Linked DNA regions of Orrella dioscoreae. The protein of the gene in region 2 interacts with the protein of the main gene of each other region in a pairwise test. Links are inferred from orthologs where the notes say so. Each region holds a gene or a part of one and is shown on either strand. Other genes may lie near its edges.

The links. Proteins that work in one complex are often made in the same cells at the same time.
Region 1: the proteins of nusG (region 2) and rho interact in binary tests that used the Escherichia coli proteins (3 or more experiments, as listed by UniProt). The link is inferred for Orrella dioscoreae from one-to-one orthologs.

Annotation. Positions count from the first base shown.
Region 1 is NZ_LT907988.1:2,072,540-2,076,381, reverse strand. What follows is about bases 665-3,600. They hold rho (transcription termination factor Rho), read left to right. Parts: upstream 665-1,472; coding sequence 1,473-2,729; downstream 2,730-3,600. Other genes in these bases: ODI_RS09695 (YhdP family protein), read right to left, coding at 2,863-3,600; trxA (thioredoxin TrxA), read left to right, coding at 1,061-1,387; parE (DNA topoisomerase IV subunit B), read right to left, coding at 665-855. In the rest of the region: more of parE, read right to left, coding at 1-664; more of ODI_RS09695, read right to left, coding at 3,601-3,842. UniProt on the Escherichia coli protein: Facilitates transcription termination by a mechanism that involves Rho binding to the nascent RNA, activation of Rho's RNA-dependent ATPase activity, and release of the mRNA from the DNA template.
Region 2 is NZ_LT907988.1:135,339-139,191, reverse strand. Bases 254-3,200 are described here. They hold nusG (transcription termination/antitermination protein NusG), read left to right. Parts: upstream 254-1,433; coding sequence 1,434-1,967; downstream 1,968-3,200. Other genes in these bases: rplA (50S ribosomal protein L1), read left to right, coding at 2,464-3,168; rplK (50S ribosomal protein L11), read left to right, coding at 2,030-2,461; secE (preprotein translocase subunit SecE), read left to right, coding at 1,043-1,423; tuf (elongation factor Tu), read left to right, coding at 254-762. Also shown: more of tuf, read left to right, coding at 1-253; rplJ (50S ribosomal protein L10), read left to right, coding at 3,479-3,853. UniProt on the Escherichia coli protein: Part of the processive rRNA transcription and antitermination complex (rrnTAC). The complex forms an RNA-chaperone ring around the RNA exit tunnel of RNA polymerase (RNAP).

The sequences.
Region 1 (3,842 bases), 1.9 Mb from region 2 along the record:
CTCGGCGAAGGTCTCGTGGTCGCGTCCGGCATATTCACCGCCCTCGAAGAACGGCACCATCAACTCGGCGCCGGCCAGGGCTTCGGCGAGGTAGCCGTGCAGGCCCTTTTCGTAGAACCAGGTCTTGGTGTCCTGGGTCTTCTCGTTGCGCAGCACCACCTTCACGCCCGGCAACAGCACGGCCTTGCTGCGCAGCAGGTGGGTGAGCTCGGCCAGCGGGATGGCAGGGCTGTCGAAATACTTGGCGTCGGGCCAGACCCGCACGCGGGTGCCCGATTTCTTGCGGCCGCCCTCGGGGAACGGCGCGATGGGCTCGATGACGTCGCCATTGGCGAAGACCAGGCGGTGCACGCCCCCGTCGCGCCAGACGACGACTTCCAGGCGCGTGGCCAGGGCGTTGGTCACCGACACGCCCACGCCGTGCAGGCCGCCCGAGAAGGCATAGGCGCCGCCGCCCTGCTTGTCGAACTTGCCCCCGGCGTGCAGGCGCGTGAAGACCAGTTCGACGACGGGCGCATTTTCCTCGGGATGCAGGCCGACCGGGATGCCCCGGCCGTCGTCCTCGACCGAGATGCTGCCGTCGGCATGCAGGGTGACCTGCACCTGCCTGCCGTGGCCGGCCAGCGCCTCGTCGGCGGCGTTGTCGATGACCTCCTGCACGATGTGCAGCGGGTTTTCGGTGCGGGTGTACATCCCCGGGCGCTGGCGCACGGGCTCCAGCCCTTTCAGGACCCGGATCGAGGATTCGGTGTATCGCGGTGTGGTGGCCAAGAAGTTATCCCCAACTGCTGTGGAAAAAAACCGACATTTTACGGATAGCGCGAGGATTGTCGCGGTCCGAGCTGGAACGGGCATGAAGTGAGCAGGGTCGTTTGGGTCCGCCCCGCCTGCCGGTGGTATTCTCGATGGTATGCTTTCCTGCGTTACAGTTCCCGTCCCGCACTGCTGGCGCGGAACCACGCGGGACCCAGGCGTTCAACTTTCCGAACCATCTTCGTACCCAGCTCCCCGGGCCCAGGCCCCCGTGCCAGCGCGGCCCGATATCCGCGAGACAATCACCATGAGCGAAAACATCAAGACCGTCAGCGACGCCAGCTTCGAAGCCGACGTCATCCAATCCGGCCAACCCGTCCTGGTCGACTACTGGGCCGCCTGGTGTGGTCCCTGCAAGATGATCGCCCCGATCCTCGAAGAGGTCGCCGGCGAATACGCAGGCCGCCTGACGGTTGCCAAGCTCAACGTCGACGAAAACCAGGACATCGCCGCCAAGTACGGCATCCGTGGCATCCCCACGCTGATGCTGTTCAAGGACGGCCAGGTTGCCGCGACCAAGGTCGGTGCCCTGTCGAAGTCCCAACTCGCGGCATTCCTGGACAGTTCGTTGTAAACTGCGCCAATATTGTTTTTCTTCGCGCGGGCCCGTCTGTGGCCCGCCGGCATTCCCTCCTCCCTATCCCTTTCCCCCTCAAGCAATGCATCTCAATGAACTGAAGGCGCAGCACGTCTCGCAGCTGCTGGAAATGGCCGCAGGCCTGGAAATCGAGAACGCCAATCGCCTGCGCAAGCAGGAGTTGATGTTCGCCATCATGAAGCGCCGCGCCAAGCAGGGCGAGCAGATCTTTGGCGATGGCGTCCTGGAAGTGCTGCCCGATGGTTTCGGTTTCCTGCGGTCGCCGGATACCTCGTACCTGGCCAGCACCGACGACATCTACATCTCGCCTTCGCAGATCCGCCGCTTCAACCTGCACACCGGCGACTCGATCGAGGGGGAAGTCCGCACGCCCAAGGACGGCGAGCGCTATTTCGCGCTGGTCAAGGTGGACAAGGTCAACGGCGTGCCGCCCGAGTCCATCAAGCACCGGATCATGTTCGAGAACCTGACGCCGCTGCATCCCAACCAGCCGATGAAGCTCGAACGCGACATCAAGAGCGAAGAGAACTTCACCGGCCGGATCCTGGACATCTTCGCCCCGCTGGGCAAGGGTCAGCGCGGCCTGATCGTCGCCAGCCCCAAGTCGGGCAAGACGGTCATGATGCAGCACATCGCGCATGCCATCACGACCAACTTCCCCGACGCGGTCATGATCGTCCTGCTGGTGGACGAGCGTCCCGAGGAAGTGACGGAAATGCAGCGCACGGTGCGCGGCGAAGTGGTGGCGTCGACCTTCGACGAGCCCGCCACCCGCCATGTGCAGGTCGCTGAAATGGTGATCGAGAAGGCCAAGCGCCTGGTCGAGATGAAGAAGGACGTGGTGATCCTGCTGGACTCCATCACCCGCCTGGCGCGCGCCTACAACACCGTGGTGCCCGCATCGGGCAAGGTGCTGACGGGCGGCGTGGATGCCAACGCCCTGCAACGCCCCAAGCGCTTCTTCGGCGCCGCGCGCAACCTCGAGGAAGGCGGTTCGCTGACCATCCTCGGCACCGCGCTGATCGAGACCGGCAGCCGCATGGACGAAGTGATCTACGAAGAATTCAAGGGCACCGGCAACTCCGAAGTGCACCTGGAGCGCCGCCTGGCCGAGAAGCGCATCTATCCGGCCATGAACCTGAACAAGTCGGGCACGCGCCGCGAAGAACTGCTGATCAAGCCCGACCTGCTGCAGAAGGTCTGGGTGCTGCGCAAGTTCATCCACGACATGGACGAGATCGAATCCATGGAGTTCATCATGGACAAGATGCGCGCCACCAAGAACAACGCCGAATTCTTCGACATGATGAAGAAGTAGGACCGGCACAGGCCGGAGGGCTCCTCGCGGCCCTTGCGCCCGCGCAGACGCCAGGCTCGCGCCCCCAGGGGACGGCCTGGCGTCGTCGTTTGCGGCGCGGGAATCGATCCGGCCCGGCCCTCGCGGCCCGGTCTCAGTTGCCCACCGGCTCCGGCAGGCGGTCGGTCGAACGCTCGACCTTCAGGCCGGTGGCCGAGGTATCGATGGGCTCGACCTTGGGGTCCTCCCAGTTGCCGTGCACGCTGTACTCGGCCGTCATGGCGCGCGCCAACGGCGCCTTCAGCAGCCATTGCGTCAGGAACGCGCCGATCCCGATGATCGGATTGACCGCGATGCCCGCGGCAATCGCCGCGCCGCTGGCGTCCAGGTTGGGAATCACCACGGCGTGCAGGTCCAGTTGCTCATTGATGAGATCGGTGGAGCCCGCCAGCACGATGGTCGCGGCCGGGCCCGTCACCTTGAAGCCCTCGGTGCTGACCCGGCCATTGGCAAAGCGCTGCTGCGTGCGCAACGTATCGAAGGGGAAGCCTTCGCGCAGCGCCGACGCCGGATTCAAGTCCAGCCGTGCCAGCCGTTGCGCCGATTGCAAGGAGAGCAGCTCCAGCAGGCGCGCGCTGCGTGACTTCAGGTGCACGAAACGGCCGTTGTCCAGGCTGGCATCCAGCGTGCCCGTGAGATCGGCATAATCGTGCCGCCACGGCAGGTTGCGCCAGGTCAATTCCCCCTTGATCTCGCCATGTCCGCCGCTCACCCGATCGGGGAATCCCAGGCGGCCCAGCAGCTTGCCCAGGTCCGACACCTCCAGCCGCGCATCCGTGGTCAAGCCGCGATCCAGGCCGCTGGTGCGCCAGGTGCCCGTCGCGCTCAGCGTCCCTTCGGGCGTTTTCAGGGTCAGGCGATCCAGCTGCCAGCGGCGGCCACGCTCCTGGTTCCTGCCCTCCAGGTCCAGCTCGCCCAGCTCGCGCCCATACAGCGCCAGGCTATCCACCCGCAAGTCCACGCCTGGCAGATCGGACAGCGCATCCTCGCTGAAATTGGGTTCCTCGTCGCCCTCGGCCTTGGCCGCCGGCGGGTCTTGCGCGCCCGGCTCGGGGGCCGTGCCCAGCGCGAGCC
Region 2 (3,853 bases):
GCCGAGCTGCTCGAGCTGGTGGAAATGGAAGTCCGCGAACTTCTGTCGAAGTACGACTTCCCGGGTGACGACACCCCGATCGTGAAGGGTTCGGCCAAGCTGGCGCTGGAAGGCGACAAGGGCGAACTGGGCGAGCAGGCCATCCTGAAGCTGGCCGAAGCGCTGGACACGTACATCCCGACGCCCGAGCGCGCGATCGACGGTACGTTCCTGATGCCGGTGGAAGACGTGTTCTCGATCTCGGGTCGTGGCACGGTGGTGACGGGCCGTATCGAGCGCGGCGTGGTGAAGGTCGGTGAAGAAATCGAAATCGTGGGCATCAAGCCGACGGTCAAGACGACCTGCACGGGCGTGGAAATGTTCCGCAAGCTGCTGGACCAAGGTCAGGCGGGCGACAACGTGGGCATTCTGCTGCGCGGCACCAAGCGTGAAGACGTCGAGCGTGGCCAGGTGCTGTCCAAGCCGGGTTCGATCAACCCGCACACGGACTTCACCGCCGAGGTGTACATCCTGTCGAAGGAAGAAGGCGGTCGCCACACGCCGTTCTTCAACGGCTATCGTCCCCAGTTCTACTTCCGCACGACGGACGTGACGGGCACGATCGAGCTGCCGGCCGACAAGGAAATGGTCCTGCCGGGCGACAACGTCTCGATGGTCGTCAAGCTCCTGGCCCCCATCGCCATGGAAGAAGGCCTGCGCTTCGCCATCCGTGAAGGCGGTCGTACCGTCGGCGCCGGCGTCGTCGCCAAGATCCTCAAGTAATACCCTGGTGAATCATGCCGCGCCCCGCGCGGCATGATTCGTCAGAACGTAGTACCATGAGGGGTTGCCGAGAGGGAACTCCTTTTGTCGATACGACAGATTGCAAGACTTGATGCCCGCGAATCGCCGTTGGCGTCAAGGTAGTACCGAAAGGTTCTAGGGGCATAGCTCAATTGGCAGAGCGTCGGTCTCCAAAACCGAAGGTTGTAGGTTCGATTCCTACTGCCCCTGCCACCGCGATATTGCGGTCAGCGCCCTTTCGGCGTGGCCGCGTCAAAAGATGACGAACACCAGCGTAGAAACAGTGACCAGCACCACCGACCGGCTCAAGCTGGGCTTGGCCGTGCTCGTCATTATTGGCGGCATTGTCGGTTTTTCCGTGCTGAGCGCCGAACCGATGGTCCTGCGCATCGGCGTTTTCGTCGGCAGCCTGGTCCTCGCCGCCCTGATCGCCTGGTTCAGCGAACCTGGTCGCCGCACCCTGAGCTTTGCGCAGGAATCCTATCACGAAGTCAAGCGCGTCTCCTGGCCTACCCGCAAGGAAACCGTGCAGATGACAGGCATCGTGTTCGCGTTCGTTGCCGTCATGGGCCTGTTCCTGTGGCTGTTGGACAAGGGCATCGAGTGGCTGCTGTACGGCGTGCTGCTGGGCTGGAAATAAAGGACGCCGCATGAGCAAGCGTTGGTATGTCGTGCAGGTCTACTCCGGCATGGAGAAGAGCGTTCACAAGGCGCTCATCGAGCGCGTCGAGCGCGCGGGCCTGCAAAATGAATTCGGCCGCATCCTTGTGCCCTCCGAAGAAGTCGTCGAGGTCAAGGGCGGTCAGAAGTCGATCACCGAACGCCGGATTTTCCCGGGCTACATCCTGGTCGAGCTCGAGCTCACGGATGAAACCTGGCATCTGGTGAAGAACACGAACCGCGTCACCGGCTTCCTGGGCGGGTCGAGCAATCGTCCCACCCCCATTTCCGAGAAGGAAGTGGAGAAGATCCTTTCCCAGATCGAGGAAGGTGTCGAGAAGCCCCGCCCCAAGGTGCTGTTCGAAGTGGGCGAAATGGTGCGCGTCAAGGAAGGTCCTTTCGCAGACTTCAACGGCAACGTCGAAGATGTGAACTACGAAAAGAGCAAGGTGCGTGTGTCCGTGACCATCTTCGGTCGCGCCACCCCTGTCGAACTCGATTTCAGCCAGGTCGAAAAGACCTGATTCTCAACCCCGGGGAGTGCGCCGTTTCGGCGTCGCACGTTTGAACCCGCAAGGAGCAAAGCATGGCGAAGAAGATCGTCGGCTTTATCAAGCTGCAAGTGCCGGCTGGTAAGGCCAATCCGTCCCCCCCCATCGGTCCGGCGCTCGGTCAGCGCGGCCTGAACATCATGGAATTCTGCAAGGCGTTCAACGCCAAGACCCAGGGCCTGGAGCCCGGTCTGCCGATTCCGGTGGTGATCACCGCTTTCGCCGACAAGAGCTTCACCTTCATCATGAAGACCCCGCCTGCGACGGTCCTCATCAAGAAGGCTGCCGGCGTGCAAAAGGGTTCGCCCAAGCCGCACACCGACAAGGTTGGCACGCTGACCCGCGCGCAAGCCGAGGAAATCGCGAAGACCAAGTCCCCGGACCTGACCGCGGCTGACCTGGACGCCGCCGTCCGTACCATTGCTGGCAGCGCCCGCAGCATGGGCATCACCGTCGAGGGGATCTGATCATGGCCAAACTGTCCAAGCGTACCGCCGCCCTGCGCGCGAAAATCGATCGCAACAAGACCTACCCCGTTTCCGAAGCCCTGTCGCTGATCAAGGAAACCGCCACCGCCAAGTTCGATGAGTCCGTCGACGTGGCCGTGCAGCTGGGTATCGATCCCAAGAAGTCGGACCAACTGGTCCGTGGCTCCGTCGTGCTGCCCGCCGGTACCGGCAAGAGCGTGCGCGTTGCCGTGTTTGCCCAAGGCGACAAGGCCGAGGCCGCCAAGGCCGCCGGCGCCGACATCGTCGGCCTGGAAGACCTGGCTGAACGCATCAAGGCTGGCCAGATGGACTTCGACGTCGTGATCGCTTCGCCCGACACGATGCGCGTGGTCGGTGCCCTGGGCCAGGTTCTGGGTCCCCGTGGCCTGATGCCGAACCCGAAGGTCGGCACCGTCACTCCCGACGTCGCCACCGCCGTCAAGAACGCCAAGGCCGGTCAGGTTCAGTACCGCACCGACAAGGCAGGCATCATTCACGCCACCATCGGCCGCGCGTCGTTCGGCGTCGAGCAACTGCAAAGCAACCTGGCTGCCCTGGTTGACGCGCTGAACAAGGCTCGTCCCGCTGCTGCCAAGGGTGTTTACCTGCGCAAGCTGGCCGTTTCCTCCACCATGGGTGGCGGCGCGCGCGTGGAAATCGCTTCGCTGACGGCCCCCGCCGCCTAAGTCCAGGCGGGCCCTTCGGGCCGTCAAGCTTTACAAGACTTTGGGCTGCATCCGGACTTCTCCGGATGCTGCTGTCAAAGACCGCTGGAGCCCAAGCCAGCCCGTGCAGTCCGTCCTAACGGTTTTTCGGAACCGTCGGGCGGGAAGCACGAACAGGCAAGGGCTTAATACCGTGGTGCAGATCACGGATCCAGCGCAGACGGCGTCCCACGGAAGATTTCTTTATTGAAGATCTCGACCAGGTTCGCCGCATTCGGTTGACGCAAGGAACAACGATGTTCCGCGCGTTTTTTGATGGAGTGTTCAAACCGTGAGTCTCAATCGCCAAGAGAAAGCGGTAGTCATCGAGGAAGTCTCGGCAGAAGTTGCCAAGGCCAAGTCGATCGTTATCGCTGAATACCGTGGTCTGGACGTCGCCTCTGTCACCGTACTGCGCAAGACTGCGCGTGAGTCGGGTGTGTACCTGCGTGTTCTGAAGAACACGCTGGCCCGTCGCGCTGTGAACGGCACTGCCTTCGAGCAGCTGTCGGCACAGCTGACCGGTCCGCTGATCTATGGCATCAGCGACGATCCGGTCAAGGCGGCCAAGGTGCTGGCTGATTTCGCAAAGAGCAATGACAAGCTGGTCATCAAGGCGGGCGCACTGCCCAACAGCCTGCTGACCGTCGATGGTGTGAAGGCCCTG